One region of the Synechococcus sp. CB0101 genome, then DNA from elsewhere that is predicted to be linked to it. Evidence: predicted binding sites of a transcription regulator. Region 1 holds the regulator's gene; each other region holds the start of a gene.
The links. Region 1 encodes NtcA, which controls nitrogen genes in cyanobacteria. Its sites were predicted from a motif close to GTANCNNNNGNTAC; they were not measured.
Positions count from the first base shown of each region.

Region 2: a site for NtcA is predicted at 4,254-4,267, ahead of CB0101_RS07955 (ferredoxin--nitrite reductase). Genes of this name have one in related genera too.
Region 3: a site for NtcA is predicted at 3,489-3,502, ahead of CB0101_RS08005 (molybdenum cofactor guanylyltransferase). Genes of this name have one in related genera too.

Region 1 is NZ_CP039373.1:1,841,279-1,847,434, forward strand. Features, by position in the region: gene pth (aminoacyl-tRNA hydrolase) at 1-491, shown strand, start outside; gene CB0101_RS09825 (DUF3146 family protein) at 503-760, shown strand; gene CB0101_RS09830 (polyamine oxidase) at 769-1,200, opposite strand; gene CB0101_RS09835 (DUF3084 domain-containing protein) at 1,197-2,354, opposite strand; gene ntcA (global nitrogen regulator NtcA) at 2,393-3,133, opposite strand; gene rph (ribonuclease PH) at 3,198-3,932, opposite strand; gene CB0101_RS09850 (cob(I)yrinic acid a,c-diamide adenosyltransferase) at 4,055-4,678, shown strand; gene dcd (dCTP deaminase) at 4,678-5,271, shown strand; gene thyX (FAD-dependent thymidylate synthase) at 5,275-5,997, opposite strand; gene CB0101_RS09865 (thioredoxin domain-containing protein) at 6,058-6,156, opposite strand, start outside.
Region 2 is NZ_CP039373.1:1,467,047-1,473,202, forward strand. Features, by position in the region: gene CB0101_RS07920 (transglutaminase family protein) at 1-1,083, shown strand, start outside; gene CB0101_RS07925 (hypothetical protein) at 1,221-1,424, shown strand; gene CB0101_RS07930 (hypothetical protein) at 1,434-1,910, opposite strand; gene CB0101_RS07935 (hypothetical protein) at 2,148-2,525, shown strand; gene cobA (uroporphyrinogen-III C-methyltransferase) at 2,512-3,306, opposite strand; gene CB0101_RS07945 (CbiX/SirB N-terminal domain-containing protein) at 3,303-3,962, opposite strand; gene CB0101_RS07950 (hypothetical protein) at 3,972-4,190, shown strand; gene CB0101_RS07955 (ferredoxin--nitrite reductase) at 4,473-6,047, shown strand; gene CB0101_RS07960 (hypothetical protein) at 6,134-6,156, shown strand, end outside.
Region 3 is NZ_CP039373.1:1,479,224-1,485,379, reverse strand. Features, by position in the region: gene moaB (molybdenum cofactor biosynthesis protein B) at 1-472, shown strand, start outside; gene CB0101_RS08020 (HPP family protein) at 469-1,002, shown strand; gene CB0101_RS08015 (sulfite exporter TauE/SafE family protein) at 999-1,739, shown strand; gene CB0101_RS08010 (GTP 3',8-cyclase MoaA) at 1,750-2,778, opposite strand; gene CB0101_RS08005 (molybdenum cofactor guanylyltransferase) at 2,778-3,344, opposite strand; gene CB0101_RS08000 (NarK family nitrate/nitrite MFS transporter) at 3,699-5,255, shown strand; gene CB0101_RS07995 (molybdopterin oxidoreductase family protein) at 5,346-6,156, shown strand, end outside.

The DNA of each region.
Region 1 (6,156 bases):
GCTTGCTGGCCGAGGTCGGCGTTGGCGCACAGCGCCTGCGCCTGTTGATGCCCCAGACCTTCATGAACGACAGCGGTCGCTCGATCCGTGCCGCTCTCGATTGGTTTGGCCTGGATCCGGTGCAGATTTTGGTGTTGGTCGACGACATGGATCTGCCGTTGGGCCGCCTGCGCTTGCGCACCAGCGGCGGCGCCGGCGGTCATAACGGCCTGCGCAGCACCATTGCCCATCTCGGCGGGCAGGAGTTCCCTCGGCTGCGCATCGGCATCGGTGCGCCGGCCCTCAATCCCGTCGAGCGCAAGCAGCGCACGGTGGGGCATGTGCTGGGCCGTTTTGACGCCGCTGAGCAGCCGGTGCTCGATCAGGTGCTCGCGGAGGTGCTGGCCGGTGTCGATCTGATTCAGCGGTTGGGATTTGAGCGGGCCGGTAACCGATTGAACGGGTTTGTGGCGCCGGCTGCCGCCAAGCTGGCGGAAGCACCGCTGGGCTGAGGAGCGCCGTTGTGAGTCGCTTACCCACCACCACGGCTCAGCTGCGGGTCCTGCAGCAGAGCTTCAGCCAGCGTCTGCTGGAAGGAGAGGTGAGTGCGGGCGGCTTCCAGTGGACGTTCAGTTGGTTTTTTGATCGCGGCGAGTTGCTGGTGGAGCCATCTCTGGGCCGCGCCCTGATCCACGATGCGCTGTTGCGCTTTCTGCTCAAGGCCGACTACCAGCTTGAGCCGGGTGGGGACTACGCCTTCACCGTGCGGGCCAAGTTTTAGAGCGCGATTCAACGGTTGAGCAGCTCAAGGTCTCGGCTGCGGCTCAGCGCCCGGCCAAGCTGGCGCTCAATCAGCAGTTGGGCCACCACATCGTCCACATCCCGGGGGGGCAGGCGCAGGCCGGGGGGGAGCCATCGCCGCCAGCCGCGGGCTGGCTCCAGCTGCCAGTAGCGCTCCCGAGCAGCGAGGGTGGTGCCCGCCTCAGGGATCAACTGCACCCGCAGCTGATGGGTGCGGAGCCACTGCTGCCAGGGCCGGCTGCCGGTGCCATCTCCCAGCAGCACGGTTGTGCAGCCAGGGCTTTGCGCCCACTCCAACAGCAGTGCTTGGCAGCGCTCGGGCGGTAGAACGCCGGCGGCTTTCACCTGCAGCGTTTCCGTGTCGGCCAGCACCAGGCCGCATTTGCTCAGGCCTGGATCGATGGCGGCGAGATGGTTCACCGCGCGACCGCCCGCAGTTCAACGGCCACCGGATCCACCAGATCGCTGTTGCGCAGCGAGATCGCCTGCAGTTGCACCACCTGGCCGGCGGGTCGGTTGGTGAGCGAAGCCGTGAGTTGATTCACGCTGGCTGCATCGAACTGAAGGCCGCTGGCCAAGCTGCCGGCCCGCTGCACGGTGTTGTAGGCCGCGGCGAGCAGCAGATTGAGGCGGCTACGCACCTGCTCTGGGCTGCGTTCATCGCCTTCCAGCACGGTGGTGGCCAACTGTTCCCCCGCTTTCACCACCTGCTTGTTGCGGCGCACATCGGGGAAGGCCACCACCTGGCGTTCGCCCTTGAGCACATTGGCGGCGGAGATCAGGCTCACGACCCAATCGCCTCGTTTGCTGAGGATGCCCTCGAGCTTGGTGATGTCACTGCGGGGGACCAACAGCATCTGCCGGTTGGGGGGCTGCCCGGGCAGCACCCGCTGGAACACGTTGATGTTGGTTTGGCGTAGCAGCGCTTCGATCACCACCTTGGCCTGATCAGGGCTTTGGATCCGCACCTTGGCGATCTCCAGCGGTTGGCCGCTGCTGATCACCACATCACCGCGCCGCAGGGCGATCAGGTTGGTTTCCAGCTGCTGTAGCTCTTTGGCCGAGGCGCTGATCCGCGTGTTCAGCCGTGCCAGCTCCTCGCGGTTGCGGCGGATATCGGCATCTTTGGTGCCGATTTCGCGGCTGAGCTGATCGCGTTCCTGCTCCAGTTGCCGGCGTTGTTGCAGCAGGGGGGCCAGCTCCTTGCGCAGGGAAGCGGCCTGGGCTTCGACCATGCCGAGCTGGCTGCGGGCTTCCTGGCGGCCCTGCTCGGCGGCATTCAGCTCGCTCTGGCTGCGCTCAAGGGCCTCACGGCCTTCGCGGAGGCGCCGCTCCAATTGGTCGAGCTCAAACAGTCCGGTGCGCAGCCGATCGCTCACCAGCAGCATCAGGCCAAGCGAGATGGCGCTGATCAGGCTGCCGGTGAGCACCGTGATCACCACGGCCGTACGACGCGGCCGCATCCCGAGCAGGCTGAGGCGCGCCTTGCCCACCTTGGAACCAAGCCGATCGCCGAGGGTGGAGAGCACTCCACCCAGCAACAGCAGCGCCAGGATCAACAGCCAGCCCGACACAACCTTGCGCGACGACGCTCAGTATCGGTGGACAGCGCTCAGCTGAATCGCTTAGCCAGGGCAAGCGGATCAAACACCGTGATCTTTTTGCGGTCGATCTGCACGAGGCCCGCGTTGCGTAGATCCCCAAGCAGGCGGGTGATCGTCACCCGGGTGGATCCGATCGCTTCGGCGATCGCCTGGTGGGAGAGGCGCAGATCAATCGTGATCCCTTCGCTGGTGGGCACCCCGAAATCACGGCAAAGCACCAGCAGAAAGCTCACCAGTCGCGACGACATGTCGCGGTGGGTGAGGGTTTCGATCATGGTTTCGGTCTGCAGGATGCGTGAGGAGAGGCCCTGCAGCATCAGCAGCCCCACGCTGGCGTCAAGCTCGATTGCCTTGCGCACCGAGGCGGCCGGGGCCGTGACCATCTCCACGCGGGTGAACGCCACAGCGTGATAGAAGCGATCCGAGCGCTGGCCGGTGAGCAGCGAGAGCACCCCGAACAGGCTGTTTTCCCGCAGCAGGGCCACGGTGATCTCCTCGCCCGACTCGTAAACGCGCGAGAGGCGAACGGCGCCGCGCCGCAGCAGGTACACCTTCTCGGCGGGATCGCCCGGGAAGAAGATGGTTTTGCCGCGCTCCACCGTTTCGGTGGTGCTGCCATTCAGGCCGCGGATCACATCCAACAGCGTGGCGTTGGAGGCAACGGGAGATCCCGCCACCGGGGTGAGCCCTGCGGCGCCGGTGGTCGGGCTTTGGGAGTAGCGGCTGAAGCCTGGTTGGGCGCCGACCATAACGGCGGGGCAATTTGAGGCGGACCCTACGGATCACCCCTGCGGGCTCTTGTAGTGATTGACACTATTTCGGGGCTTGCTCCAGCGCCTGCAGCTGACTATGCCGAAGTAGCTGCAGGCCTTCGTCGGCCAAATCGAGCAGCTGGTTGAGTTGCTGCCGTGAGAAGGGAGCTCCTTCGGCGGTGCCCTGCACCTCCAGCAGTTGCCCCTGGCTGTTCATCACCACGTTGAGGTCCACCTCGGCGCGGCTGTCCTCGCTGTAGTCGAGGTCGAGCAAGGCCTGGCTTCCCACCAGCCCCACCGACACCGCGGCCACTTGCTCCAGCATGGGGGTGCCGTTGAGAACGCCGCGGGCCTCAAGGCGCCGCAGCCCCAGGGCTAGGGCCGCCCAGGCCCCGGTGATCGATGCGCTGCGGGTGCCGGCATCGGCCTGCAGTACATCGCAGTCGATGTGGAGGCTGCGCTCGCCCAGGGCTTCGAGATCAAGGCAGGCCCGCAGGCTGCGGGCGATCAACCGCTGAATTTCCTGGGTGCGGCCTGAGAGCTTCATCAACTCCCGCGGCTGCCGGCTGGGGGTGCTGGCGGGGAGCAGGCGGTAGTCGGCGCTGAGCCAGCCCTTGCCGGATCCTTGGCGCCATTTCGGCACGTCCTCCTCGAGGCAAACGCTGCAGATCACCGCGGTGCGACCGGTGTGCACGGTGACGGAGCTCAGGGCAAAGCCCATCGGATCCCAGTCGAAGCGGGTCGGCCGCAGGTCGCTCGGGCTGCGGCCATCGCTGCGGGACGGGGCTGCGGGCATGGGTTGGGCCTGGATCTGCGTTGGCTCGATGGTACGGGTGTTTGCACTACAGGTAGTGGCTGATGCTTGCCCATCGGTTCGCCACCGCTACATTCAGGATTCAGCGCGGCGGCACAGCGGAGATGACGGCGAGCATTGCAGCCCTTCCCGGCAGTGGCTCCAGCGGCCCCTTTCGGCCTGGCCACCGGGCTGCCGGCGGTGGGCGTGCCGTCAGCTCGGCATCGTCTGTAGCTGGACGCAGCCTGCGGCTGGTGGCACAGCAGGAAGGCTTGCTGCAGGTGCACACCGCTCCCTTCCGCGGCAGTTTCAGCGGAGTGTTCAGTCAGGCCCTGCGCAGTGCCGGCCTCGGCAGCCGCGTGTTGATCAGCCAGTTCCTCAAAGGGGGTGTTGATCAAGGGCTGGAGCGCAGCGTCTGGCTGTGCGGACGGCTGCAGTGGCTGAGACCGGCCGTGGTCAGCTGCCTGGCGGAGCCGGCCGCAGCCGATCAGGCCGGTGCTGCGGATCGCGAGGCTGTGCGCGACGTATGGACCTTCACCCGCGAGCAGATGCTGGCGGGACAGCTGGATCAGCTGGTGCTCGATGAGCTGGGCCTGGCTGTCGAGCTCGGCTTTCTGGAGGACGCTGAGGTGCTGGCCGCCCTCGAGCAGCGCCCCTCCCACCTGGATGTGATCCTGACGGGGCCTTCCATGCCCAGCGCTCTACTGGCGATGGCGGATCAGGTCACGCAGCTGCGCCGAGGTTTCTGATGCTCAAGAACGACCGCTGGATCAACGAGCAGGCTGCGGCCGGCATGCTCGAGCCCTTCCAGCCCAAGCTGGTGCGCCACCTGGATCCGGATAACGGCGCCCAGCCGGTGCTGAGTTTTGGCTGCTCCTCCTATGGCTACGACCTGCGCCTCTCGCCCCAGGAATTTCTGATCTTCAAGCATGTGCCGGGCACGGTGATGAACCCCAAGCGGTTCAATCCGGCCAACCTCGAGCCGGCGCCTTTGCACCGCGACAACGACGGCGACTACTTCATCCTCCCGGCCCATTCCTATGGGCTCGGCGTGGCGCTGGAGAAGATGAAGGTGCCAGCCAACATCACAGTGATCTGTCTCGGCAAGAGCACCTATGCCCGGCTGGGAATCATCGTGAACACCACGCCAGCGGAAGCCAGCTGGGAAGGGCACCTCACCCTCGAGTTCAGCAACTCTTCGGGAGCTGATTGCCGCATCTATGCCAACGAAGGCATCTGCCAGCTGCTCTTCTTCGAAGGCGATCCCTGCGAAACCACCTACCAGGACCGCGCCGGTAAATACCAGCACCAGCCCGAGCGGGTCACCCTCGCCAAGGTTTAAGGCTCACGGTGCGAGCCGAGCCTTATGCAAACGGCTCTTCTCGTACCAGGCGGCGATCTCCGGCGCCCACGCCTGCATGTGCGGCCACATCAGATCGCAGAGCACCCGGATCTCCTCCTGGGCATCGAGCTTTGCCCGCAGATCCATGAAGTGCAGGAACGCCCGCAGCGAGAAGCTCACCACGAAGTGTTGGCGGTAGTCGAAGGGGAGGATGCCGCGGGCGTGCTCCTCGGCGAAGCCGGCCGCAAGCATGTCGCGGTAGCGCTCGGCAGCCAGCCGGCAGAGCTCGAGATCCTTGCTGCGCTCTTCAGCGGTGTAGGCGTATTTCTTGCCCTGGCGATCGCTGTAGTGGCCCTCGGGGCGCAGATAGAACACCTCCTCCAGCTCGAGCTCGCCGTTGGCGGCTCTGCAGATGCGATCTCCCGTGTAACGCATCGATTGCACATCGAAGCTCACCCCGACCCGGTGGGTTCGGGCCTGTTGCATCACCGAATGGGGGAACCAGCCCACATTGAGCACGATCTGAGCGTGCTCGAGCGGTCCGTAATGGCCCCGTTCACCGGACAGCAGGCGCTTCACGCAGATCTCGCCGGCTTTGCTTTCATCGGGCCATTCGGCGCGATCGGCGGCCACGAAGCCCTCGCTGTAGTCCTGGTGCATCGCGGCGTAGATGCACTGCTGCGGGTTGGGGGTGGCGGCGATCAGCTCAACCCGGAAGCGGTTCATGGGGAAGGTGCCGGCGCCCGCCGGACTGCGGTGGCTGCAGGGTAGGCGGGGTTGGCTGGATCAGCCGTGGCTGCGCGGACCAGCCATCGGGGTTGCCGCCAGGGTGGGTTGCAGGCTGCTCTGGCTGGCAAGGCCCGCCAGCTGCGGCAGCGGTGTCGC
Region 2 (6,156 bases), 370 kb from region 1:
CTGGAGGCACACCCGTTCTTCCATCGCCCAGCCTGGCTGGTGGGGCTGCTGCGCTACTGGCAGCACCACCCCTGCCTGGCATATCTGTTCAGCGGCCGCAGCGTGGGCCCCGCCTCCCAGGCACCGCGGCCCGATGAGGGCAGCGCCAGCCGGCTGGATCTGGAGCTGGCCCACCGGGCCCTCGAGCAACTGCCACCGGGTGACCAACGCGTGGCCATCGGCGAAACCCTGCGCCACCTGCATGCCGACCGCAGCGGCAACACCCATCGCAGCGAGATCAGCCTCGACAAGTTCTGGAACCCCGCCTGGACCGCCGGCTGCCAAGGACTCCTGGAATTCCGCGCTCTGGAATCCCTGCCGGATCACCGCTGGACCAACGCCGTGGCCCTGTTGTTTCGGGCGCTGGCGGTGCGGCAGCTCAACCCCGAGCACCGGCCCAAGGGGCTGCGCACCTGGGGCGACGACTTGCATGATCGAGCGATGCTGCCCAGCGCCCTCTGGGCGGATCTGGAGCAGGTACTGGCCGACCTGGCCGCCTATGGGCTGCCGCTGGATCCAGAACCATTGCGAGCCATCTGGCAGTGGCGCTTCCCAGCCTTGCTGCAGTGGCAAGCCGGAGAGGCGGAGCTCTGCATCCGCCAGGCGCTCGAACCGTGGCCGCTGCTGTGCGACACACCGGTGGAGGGCGGCAGCACCAGCCGCTTTGTGGACAGCTCCCTGCGGCGCTTCGAGCTGATCGCGAACCCCAGCTTCCGCCGCAGCTACACGCTGGCCATCCAAGGGCGCCCCCTGGTCTGGCCCCGCGACCCAGAGCAACCCATCGCGGTGCGCTTCCGCCAGGAGGCCCTGTTCCCCTGCCTGCACCCGTGCCTGCCGGTGGATGTGCCCCTGCAGCTGGATGTGCTCGCGGCAGACAGCGGCGAACCGGTGGCGCACTGGCGACTGCGGGATGAGTCCAGCGGTTTTGAGCTCCTCACCGAAGGCACCGCTATGGCCAAAACGCCCGCACCACTAGCTCACGGCAGCGCTACGCCCCTCCGCGGCGCCGGGGAGCACTGCAGCACAGTGGATCTACGCCTCTGAAGCCACTGAAATCGAAAGGGAATCCGGTGCTGTTTTCAGCTTTTTTTCCCAAGCCTCAAGATTGATTGCGTGGGCAAAAACACACATGCCAGGCCAGCTGCTGCAGACGTAGAAACAGATCAGTACGGAGCAGATCCATGGGCGGGCCACTGCACCTTGTCGGTCTCACAGGCGATGGCTGCCGCATTGCCCGCGATGGGGCTGGCGGCTATGTGGTGAACCACGCTGAAGTGGATGGCGCCTGGCAGCGGGTCGCCAACCTGCCCGCTGCCTACGCCGTGTGTGAGCGCTTTAACCAGCGCGATGTTGTGCCCCTGCCCCGCCGCCGCGAGCAGGCCTGAGGCGGAGCCTTACCAGCTCACACCGTGCAGCTTGGGCAGCGGAGCGGTCTTGAAGGTGGTGGCAAACAGCCGTGGAATCACGCGGCTGTTGTACACCCGAAATTCGCGCACCACGCTGGCGCCTTCCTCGCGCACAGCCTGGTTGAGCACCACTGAGCCATCGGGATCCGACACAGAACGGTGGAAGGTGCCGGGCGGGATGCGCAGGATGTCGCCACCCGTCTCCAGGCGAACAATGTGGTACGGGTAATTCCAGCCGAAGTTCACCAGATAGAAGGTGCGACCTCCATGCAGGGCTAGGAGGTTGTCCTCTTGGTGGGGGTGCAGATAGAACTGCCAGGCTCCTGTTTTCTCCTCATCGGGGGGGCTAACGGCCGGCCCGGAGTGAATCACCAGATCGCGGGCGTTGGATTCGGCAACGGTGATGTCGAAGAAACGCACCGCGGGGGTATCGCGGAACTTTTCATAAGGAATGAGCTCAAACATCGGCGCTCGTTCCGATGCAATGGGCTCATGGGATCGGCTTTCGCGTTCAAGCGAGTCTTGCTGGAGGGGGAGCGAAACCATGGCGAAGGGAGAGGCGGCGGCCCAGGGGATTGGTCAATGAACCGCACTCGCAAGCGCTTCATGGTTCGCAGCACTACGTAATCAACCTTTCCACAGACCAGTGATTCAGGTGGTTTTGCAATCAGTAGCGTTGGTTACACCTCTGGCCGAGCTCCGATGACGGCACCCCCGAGCAGCTGCACCCATCAAGGCTGGCGATCCGGCGTGACCAGCGCAGCCTTCACGGCCCGCAAGCAACAGGCCTTGGCCCTCCTGCTCACGCGTCAGTTGATGGATGCGCAGTTTGTGCGCGCCGACGCGGCAGGCAGCAATCGCCTTTGGCAAGAGGTGGCCGACCTCGACCTCAATCCCGATCGCATCCTGCACCTGCTCTACTGCGGTCTCGACGGCAGCGATCGCCAGGCCCTAGCCGACCAGGACGACGCCTGGATCCAAGCTCAGCCATCAGCCCAACCGACGCGGGGCTGGGGCTTACGCCATCTCCACCTCGGGCGTGGGCTGCGGCGCCCTCAGGCTTCCCTCAACCCTGTTTGAGCGGGATCGGCATCTCCACAGCAGCGGGCTCAGGCGCACAACTCTCCACCCGCTGATTCACCACCTCACCGATCACCACGATCGAGGGGGAAGCGAGCTCTGCCTCAGACACAGCAGCCGCCAACCCGGCCAGATCGGCAATCACCGAGCGCTGACCGCGCACCGTGCCCTGCTGCACCGCCGCAGCCGGGGTGGTGGGCGCGAGGCCTCCCGCGATCAACTCCTCGCAGATGTGGGGCAGGTTGTGCAGGCCCATGTAGATCACCAAGCCATCGCTGCTGCGCGCCAACGCGCGCCAATCCACACTCGGGCGCGCTTTATCGATTTCCTCGTGGCCGGTCACGAAGGTGACGGAGCTGCCGGCACGGCGATGGGTCACAGGAATCCCCACATAGGCGGGGGCGGCGATGCCGGCGGTCACCCCGGGCACCACCTCCACCGCCACCCCATGGCGCTCCAGGTGGGCCGCTTCTTCTCCACCCCGACCAAACAAAAAGGGATCGCCGCCCTTGAGCCGCACCACGCAGCGATGCCGGCCGGCCAGCTCCACCAACACCGCGTTGGTGCTGGGCTGAGGCACGGAATGGTGGCCGCGCCGCTTGCCCACAAAGTGCTGCTCGGCCGTGGCCGGCACCAGCGCCAATACCTCCCGCGGCACGAGCGAGTCGTACACGAGGGCATCGCAGCTGCTCAGCAGCCGATGGGCCTTGATCGTGAGCAGATCGGGATCGCCAGGACCGGCGCCCACCAGATACACCTTGCCGATGCTGGACTCCGTCATGGCAGGTTGCGCAGCAGGGTGAACACCAGGTCTCGGGTGGCAGGGCGCTCGAGCAAGGCCGGAGCTTCGAAGCCCGCATCCTCTAGCTGAGCGGTGATCCGGTTGGGGGCCAACGCGAGGGGGAACGGGCCGCCACCAGCTCCGTCCACCGTCCACTCACTGATCAATGGGCGCTCCACACGCTGCGACAGAGCGCTCAGATAGCGATCAGCCACGCCGGGGCGCAAGGGGTGGTGCAGCACCGAACCAGAGCCAGCCGTAGCCACCAGGTGGTGGAGGTGCTCCAGCCACGCAGGCCAAGCCCCCAGAAACGGCAACAGCACCACCTCATGGCCCGCCGTGCGCAGCCGGGCCCGCAGGGCCGGAAGATCAAAGCGGGCATGGCTGCCGGGCGTGAGCAGCAACGGCACCACCAACAGCCGCTCTCCAGGCGGCAGCGCCACCGGATCAGCGGTGAGCGGCTGCACCCACACCGGCGCAGGCCGCTGCTCAGCCAAGGCGCCCAACGCCTGCTCGAGCACGGCAGGAACCACACCACCGCTGTGGCCATGCACCACCACCAACAGCGACCAGGGGCCACGGCGCCGCAGGTTCCGTAGCAACGGCCACCACTCCCTGGAGCCGTGGACTGGTGAAGTCGGCACATCGCCTGTCATGCCTTCACCATGCCATCGCAGCGCCCCATCCCCAGCTCGCGACGCAGCCGCACCGCTCGGCCGCAAAGCAGGAGCACTCGCCGGTCCAGCGAGCGGTTCAACGCCGACACCACCGACACACGCTGGCGCCGCGAGCTGGATGCCGATCTGATGGCGATGGGCCGGGTCTGGCAGATGATCCGCTACGGCGCTGTGCGGATGCTCGGCGAAATCGGCCGTCAATACTGAAGATCGGCTCACCACGAGCATCTGAGAACCGCATCATCAACTCGGATGACGCGCCCTTCTCAAGTAGCGGTTGACACCATTCGCCAAGCCCACGGCATTCGTAGCAACAGCAACAAACGCCCTGCCGGGCCGAATGGCTTAATCACACCAACCAAGCCGTGCTGTTCGTTCTGAAGCGGCCTGGAGACAGCGCACCCCCATGCAGCGCGCCGAACCGTGTCTCGGTTCGAGCCCGACAACGCTGGCTCCAGTTCCACTCAGACCATTTCCTCAACAGCAGCCATGGTGGTTAGCCCATCCATCACTGACGAGTCCCCTCAACCCGGCGCCTTGGCGCCTTGGCTCGAGGGCAAAAAACTCAACAAGATCGAGCAGAACAAAGCCGCGAAAGACGGTCTGCTCGTGGGCAGCGAGATCGAACGGTTTGCCCAGCTCGGCTGGGAAAACGTCGATGAGACCGACCTCCAACTTCGGCTCAAGTGGTACGGAATGTTCTGGCGCCCGAAAACGCCAGGGCTGTTCATGCTGCGCCTGCGCGTGCCCAACGGTGTGATCAGCGCCGAACAACTGCGCGTGGTGGGCGGCATCGTGGCCCGCTACGGCACCAACGGCAGTGCCGATATCACCACCCGCCAGAACATCCAGCTGCGCGGTGTTCTGCTGGAAGATCTCCCCGAGATTCTGAGCCGTCTGCAGGAGGTGGGGCTCACCACCATCCAATCCGCCTTCGACAACCCCCGCAACGTGACCGGCAATCCCATTGCCGGCATCGACCCCCACGAAATCGTGGACACGCGGCCTTACACGGTTGAGCTGGAGAACTACCTCACCAACAACCGCGCCGGCAATCCGGAATTCTCCAACCTGCCGCGCAAGTGGAACACCGCTGTTGCCGGAGCTCGCGACAACTTCCTGCTCCACAACGACATCGTGTTCCACCCGGTGGAGCGCAACGGTGAACTGGGCTTTGGGGTGTGGATCGGCGGCATTCTCTCCTCGCAGATGAATGCCTACGCCATTCCCCTCAACGCCTGGGTTCGCCCCGATCAGATCTGCGCCATCACCGGAGCGGTGATCAAGATCTGGCGCGACAACGGCGAGCGCGACAAGCGCCCCAAAGGCCGCTTCCGCCTGTATCTCGATCAGGTTGGGCTCGACGCCTTCCGTTCGATGGTGGAAGAGCGCTTCGGCCCGCTCACCCCGGACCCGGGCTCAGTGTTTGATCACGAACCCCGCAGCCACTACGGCATTCATGCCCAGAAGCAGGAAGGCCTGCACTACGCAGGCCTGCACGTGCCGGTGGGTCGCCTCAAGGCCGACGACTTCCAGGATCTGGCGGGGCTTGCGGAACGCTATGGCGACGGCGACATCCGCCTCACCGAAGACCAGAACGTGATCCTCAGCGGGATCGCCTCCGAGCAAATCCCTGCCTTCCAGGCCGAGCCACTGCTGCAGCGCTTCAGCCTGACCCCGAGCCATCTGGCGGCCGGCACCGTGAGCTGCACGGGCAACACCTACTGCAGCTTCGCCCTCACCAACACCAAGGATCAGGCCCTCACCGCCGCCGAAGAACTCGACCGCGAGCTGGAGCTGGCCGAGGAGCTGAAGATCCATTGGACCGGCTGCCCCAACACCTGCGGCCAGGCCTACATGGGGGCCATTGGCCTCACCGGCACCAAAGCCCGCAACCCTGAGGGCGGCATGGGCGAGGGCTACGACATCACCGTCGGTGGCTCCCAGGGGGCCAACCCTCAGATCGGTGAACTGCATCGCAAAGCCGTACCCGCCAGCGAGGTGAAACAGGTGCTCAAGGAGCTGCTGATCGAGCAGTTCGGCGCCAAGCCTCGCCAGCACTGATCGGTCCTGGCGCGCAGATCACGGCCGCGGCGCTGCTCTTTTGAAGCCCGGCTCCCTGCCTGCCGCACCCCCATCCTCCACACGCCATGCCTTCCTCCAACCAACGCGA
Region 3 (6,156 bases), 360 kb from region 1:
CACGCGCACCCGGGCGGATGATCGCTCCGGTGATGCCCTGCAGCAGCGGCTTGAGGCGGGCGGCCACCGCTTGGTGGAGCGCCGCATCGTGCCCGATAACCGTTATCAGATTCGTGCCGAGCTGAGCCGTTGGATCGCCGATCCGGCCGTGCAGGTGGTGATCAGCAGCGGCGGCACAGGTTTGACAGGCCGCGATGGCACTCCCGAGGCGGTGGCGCCGCTACTCGACAAAACGATCGAGGGCTTTGGCGAGCTGTTTCGCGTGCTCTCCTTTGAAACGATCGGCACCAGCACGTTGCAAAGCCGCTGCCTGGCAGGCGTGGCCAATGGCACGGTGATTTTTGTGCTCCCCGGTTCGCTCGATGCGGTGGAAACCGCCTGGGATCGCTTGATTGCAGCCCAGCTCGATGCCTCCACGCGCCCCTGCAACCTGGTGCAATTGCTGCCGCGGCTCACGGAGCCGGCGGGATGAGGAGGCTGCGGCGCCTGCGCGTGGTGACTCGGCGGGAGCGGCGGAGGGGCCGGCGTTATCAGCCGCACTTTCAGCTCAATCAGATCGGGGTGACCTCCCTGGCGGCGTTGTGCGCGGTGTTGTTGCTGGGCCTGCTCTCGCTGTGGAGCGGACAGGTGTTGATTGCGGCCCCCTTGGGGGCCTCCTGCGTGCTCCTGTTTGGCTATCCAGCCACGCCTCTGGCGCAACCGCGCAACATCGTGCTGGGCAATGTGCTCGGTGCTCTGGTCGGGGTGGCTTTGGTGAGCGTGGCCGGGCAGGGGCCTGTGGTATCGGCGCTGGCCGTGGCCCTCACGATTGTTCTTTGCCAGCAGTTGCGCTGCTTGCATCCCCCCGCCGGTGGGATGGCGTTTCTGGCGGTTTACCTGAAGGTGGGCTGGGGCTTTTTGCTGTTTCCAGTTTTGAGCGGGTCGGTGTTGCTGGTGCTGCTGGCCTGGGGCTTCAGCCGTTGGGTGCCCGGGGCACAGCCCTACCCCCGCCACTGGTTGTGACGAGCGGTGTGATCGCAGCAGCTTTGGCTGTTGTGGCCTTCTTGTACGCCTGCGTTGGCCATGCCGGTGCGTCGGGCTACATCGCCGTTCTGGCGCTGGCCGGTTGGCCCGCTGAGCAGATCAAGCCGTTGGCGCTGCTGCTCAATACCCTGGTGGCAAGCGTGGGTTGTTGGAATTTCCTGCGGGCGGGTCACCTTCCCTGGCAGCGCCTTTGGCCGGTGTACGTGCTGGCGATTCCGGCTGCTTTTTTGGGCGGCTGGCTGGCGTTGCCGGCGCTGTGGTTTCGGCGGCTGGTGGGGGTTGTGTTGCTGCTGTCGGCCTGGCGGCTGGGGCGCCGTTTGCAGGATCCCCCGCTGCTTCAGGAGCCCAGGCCCGCTGTGTTGATGGCGGCCGGCGGGGTGTTGGGCTTGCTGGCCGGTCTCACTGGTACCGGTGGCGGGGTGTTTCTCACGCCGCTGCTGTTGCTCTGCCGCTGGTGCACCACCCGTCAGGCGGCGGCGGTGTCGGTGCTGTTCATCCTCGTGAACTCGATTGCAGGGCTGGCGGGATTGGCCTGGGCGGGCGCTTGGCCTGCAGGGGCCTTCGCCAGGCCGGATCTGCTGCTCTGGCTGGGAGTGGTGGTGCTGGCCGGCGGCCTGGGGTCGCGCCTGGGGAGTCGCCACTGGCCGGTGGCCTGGATTCGACGGGCCCTGGCGGCCGTGCTGCTGCTGGCGTCGTGGAAATTGCTCGGGCTCTGAGCTTCAGGCCTCAGCCCCCCAGATAGGCCATCTCCGCATGGGCGCCTGGGGGGGTGGCGCTGCGGGAGCGATCTTCGCTGTAGCGATCGGCGCGCTGCCTCCAGAGCTGGTCCAGTGCTGCCTCTAGGTCGCCCTGATCGCGGCCTGCTGCCAGTGAGGGTTTGAGATCCACGCCACTGCCGGGTGCGGCAAACAGGCAGGTGTAGGCGATGCCATCGGCCGTAACCCGCAGGCGGTTGCAATCTCCGCAGAAGGGCTCGCTCACCGATGCCACCATCGCCACGCAACCCCGGCCATCGCGGTAGCGCCAGCGGTTGGCGGTGCTGGACCCCGCGCGCCCCAGGGGCTCGAGCGGCCACTGCTCGCCGATGGTGCGCACCATCTCAGCGGCTGGCACCACCTCAGCCCGCCGCCAACCGTTGCGGTTGCCCACATCCATGTATTCGATCAGCCGCAGTTCCAGCCCTTGCTGCCGGCAGAGCTGGGCCAGGGGCAACACCTGCTCCGCGTTGCGGTTCCGTTGGATCACGGCATTGAGCTTCAGCGCCCCCTGGGCTGGATCGAAGCCGGCCTGACGCGCATGCTCGATCGCCCGCAGCACCTGTTTAAGGGCCCGTTCGCCGGCCGCTGGATCCGCTAGCCCCGCCATCGCCGCCACGCTGGTGCCGGTGGTGCCATCGAGGCTGAGGGTGAGGCGATCAAGCCCTGCCTCACGCAGCTGTTGGGCCCGCTCGGCCGACAGCAGCATCCCATTGCTGGTGAGAGCGATCTCCTGCAATCCTTCGCGCCGCAGTGGCTGCAGCGCGCCGATCAGTTCATCGAGCTCTTTGTAGAGCAGGGGTTCACCGCCGGTGAGGCGCAAGCTTTTGGCCCCCAGGGCGACCGCCGCCTTCGCCACCTGGAGCCGTTGCTCCATGCTCAGGAGCCCTGATGGTTCCTGGCCATCCGGCAGGCAGTAGGGGCAAGCCAGGTTGCAGCGGGCCGTGAGCGAGAGCCGCAGCACGCCAAGGGGCCGGTCCAGCAGGTCAGCGACCGTCATCAAAGGCGGGGCAGCTGGGCCAGCTCATCGGCGCTGTTCACGTTGCGGATCGCTGTTGCATCCAAGCTCACGCTGCGGCACCGCGCCGCGCTGAGCCATGTCTGCAGCCGCCGCTCGCCGGTGGCGATGGCCGATGCCAGCGAACGGCGTGAGGCTGTGTCACTGGGATACACCCCCAGCAGGGGTTGGCAGCGCGTGCCGTCATGGGCGAGATGAATGGCCTCTGGCTCAGCCTCGGCTGCTTGGCTCAAGGCTTGGAGTACGTCGCTGTTCAGCGCCGGCATATCCACGGGGCAGAGCAACAAGCGCTGATCGGGGAGGAGGCTCATCAAGCGATGCAGGGCCAGCAGCGGACCTTCCCAGGGCTCCGGTTCCAGCAGGGTTTGCAGCTGGGGGAGGGCGAGCGTCTTAGCCCGCATCAGATGCTGCGGCCAGCGACTGAACAGCGTGATCGGAGCTTGGAGGCTGGCCAGTTGCAGCAGGGTGTGATCGAGCCAGCAGCCCCCCTCGGGATGGGGCAAGAGCGCCTTGTCCTGGCCCATGCGGCGGCTGGCGCCTCCGCTCAGTAGGCAGCAGTGGAGGTTCAGAACACCCTCAAGCTGCCGAGCTCGGCCTTGTGTTCGCGCAGCAGATCAGAGGTGGAGCGCTGTTGATGCACGACGGATGGCAAGGCGTGAGCGGAGCCTTTCGGAGCCCGCGGGACGCAAGTCGTAGCGCTCGTTACGAAAGCGAACGTTGAAGACTTGTTCTGGGGGCTGGGTCTCGCGAGGCTCAGTGGTTCTGTAGCAGCCGCCACATCCCGGGGCGCTAGCTGAATGGTGCAATCCATCCAACGGTTTGCATTGGCGCCGTTTTCATCATTGTCCCGGTCGCTGCTGTTCTGAGGGCCAGGGTTCGTCTCGTTCCATCGAAGCCCTTTCATGCTTGGCGACCTCTGGTCGTTCCAGGGGAGATATCGAACGCTCCATCTCACCTGGTTCGCCTTTTTCCTCACCTTTGTTGTCTGGTTCAACCTGGCACCTCTGGCCACCACGGTGAAGGCCGATTTCGGTTTGACCGTTCCCCAGATCCGCACCCTGGCGATCTGCAACGTGGCCCTCACCGTGCCGGCCCGCATCCTGATCGGGATGCTGCTGGATAAATTTGGCCCTCGCATCACCTACTCCACCCTGTTGGTGTTTGCGGCCATTCCCTGCCTGATGTTTGCTGCAGCGCAGGACTTCAATCAGCTGGTGGTGGCCCGCCTGCTGCTGTCCATCGTGGGTGCCGGATTCGTGATCGGCATCCGCATGGTGGCCGAGTGGTTCCCGCCGAAGGAAATCGGTTTGGCCGAGGGTGTGTATGGCGGTTGGGGCAACTTTGGTTCGGCCTTCTCCGCGCTCACCCTCGTGCTGGTGGCCGGCTGGCTGTCGTTCTCCGGCGGCTTTGAGCTGCCCACCGGTGAAATCCTCAACTGGCGTGGTGCGATCGCCCTCACCGGCATCATCTCGGCGGTGTATGGCTTCATCTATTACGCCAACGTCACCGATACGCCTCCCGGCAAGACCTACCAGAAGCCTGCGAAATCGGCTGGCCTGGAAGTGACCTCGATGAAGGACTTCTGGGGCCTGCTTGGGATGAACGTTCCCTTCGCAGCCATCCTGGCGGTGCTGGTGTGGCGCCTGCAGAAGGTGAAGTTCCTGGATGCCACCGGCTACACGATCGGTATGGCGCTGGTGTTGATCTGGTTCGCCTTCCAGACCTGGGGCATCATCCGCACCAATCGCGACCTCATCCTCGGTAACAAGACCTATCCCAAAGAGGATCGCTACGAGTTCAAGCAGGTGGCCATTCTTGAGCTCACTTACATCGTGAACTTCGGTTCCGAGCTGGCGGTGGTGTCGATGCTCCCCGCTTTCTTCGAGAGCACCTTTGATCTGCCCAAGGCAACGGCCGGCATCCTGGCCTCCTGCTATGCCTTCGTGAACCTGGTGGCCCGCCCCGGCGGTGGCTTGATTTCCGACCGCATGGGTAGCCGCAAGGGCACGATGGGCTTCCTCACCATCGGTCTGGGCCTGGGTTATCTGGTGATGAGCCTGATCAAGCCTGGAACCTTCACCGGAACGACAGGCATTGCGATTGCCGTGCTGCTCACCATGGCCTGCTCCTTCTTTGTGCAGGCGGGTGAAGGCGCCACCTTCGCCATGGTGCCTCTGGTGAAGAAGCGTGTGACCGGTCAGATCGCCGGCATGGTGGGTGCCTACGGCAATGTGGGCGCCGTGGCTTACCTCACCATCTTCAGCTTGCTTCCGATCTGGATGGGCGGTGATGCGGCTGAGCCCAGTGCTGAGATCGTCGCGGCATCCAACAGTGCCTTCTTCCAGATCCTGGGGATTGCAGGCCTGATTGTGGGCTTCCTTTGCTACTTCTTCCTCAAGGAGCCCAAAGGATCCTTTGCCGAAGAACACGCCGACGAAACGGCCCTGGCGCAGGTCTGAGTCTTCGGCCATTCATCAGCACCCAGCGATTGATGGGTGCCAGTAGGGGAGCCCTCCGGGGTTCCCCTTTCTCAGTCTTTTGCTTGCTCCATGGCCCTCTCCTCAACCGGCAGTGTGCGCAGCCAATGCCCCTACTGCGGTGTGGGCTGCGGGCTTGAGCTGATGCCTCCCGCCCAGCCGGGGCAGGCGGTGAAGCGTGATGCGGAGGGCAACCCGGTGTGGACCGCCCGCGGCGATCGCCAGCATCCTTCCAGCCAGGGGCAGGTGTGCATCAAGGGGGCCACGGTGGGCGACACCCTGGCCCGTGGCCGCTTGAGCGAGCCGTTGTATCGCTCAAGCCTGGATCAGGATTTCCAGCCGATCAGCTGGGATCAGGCCTTTGATCTGCTGGAAGGGAGGATCCGCAGCACCCTGGCCGCGAAAGGCCCCCAGGCCATCGCCATGTATGGCTCAGGCCAGTTCCACACCGAGGACTATTACCTGGCCCAGAAGCTGCTGAAGGGAGCCCTGGGCAGCAACAACTTTGATGCCAACTCCAGGTTGTGCATGAGCTCAGCGGTGGCTGGCTACACGCGCAGCCTTGGCTCCGATGGCCCGCCCTGTTGCTACGAAGACCTCGATCACTGCAGCGTTGCTTTTCTGATCGGCACCAACACGGCCGAGTGCCATCCCGTGCTGTTTCAGCGGCTGCTCAAGCGCAAGAAACGCACGCCGAAAGACGTGACTGTGGTGGTGGTGGATCCCCGCGCTACCGACACCACCAAGGCTGCAGACCTTCACCTCGCCATTAAGCCCGGTAGTGATCTGGCGCTGCTGCACGGCATTGCCCATCTGGTGATCGCAGCCGGTGGTTTGGATGCTGATTTCATCGAAGAGGCCACCGAAGGGCTCGCAGATTTCG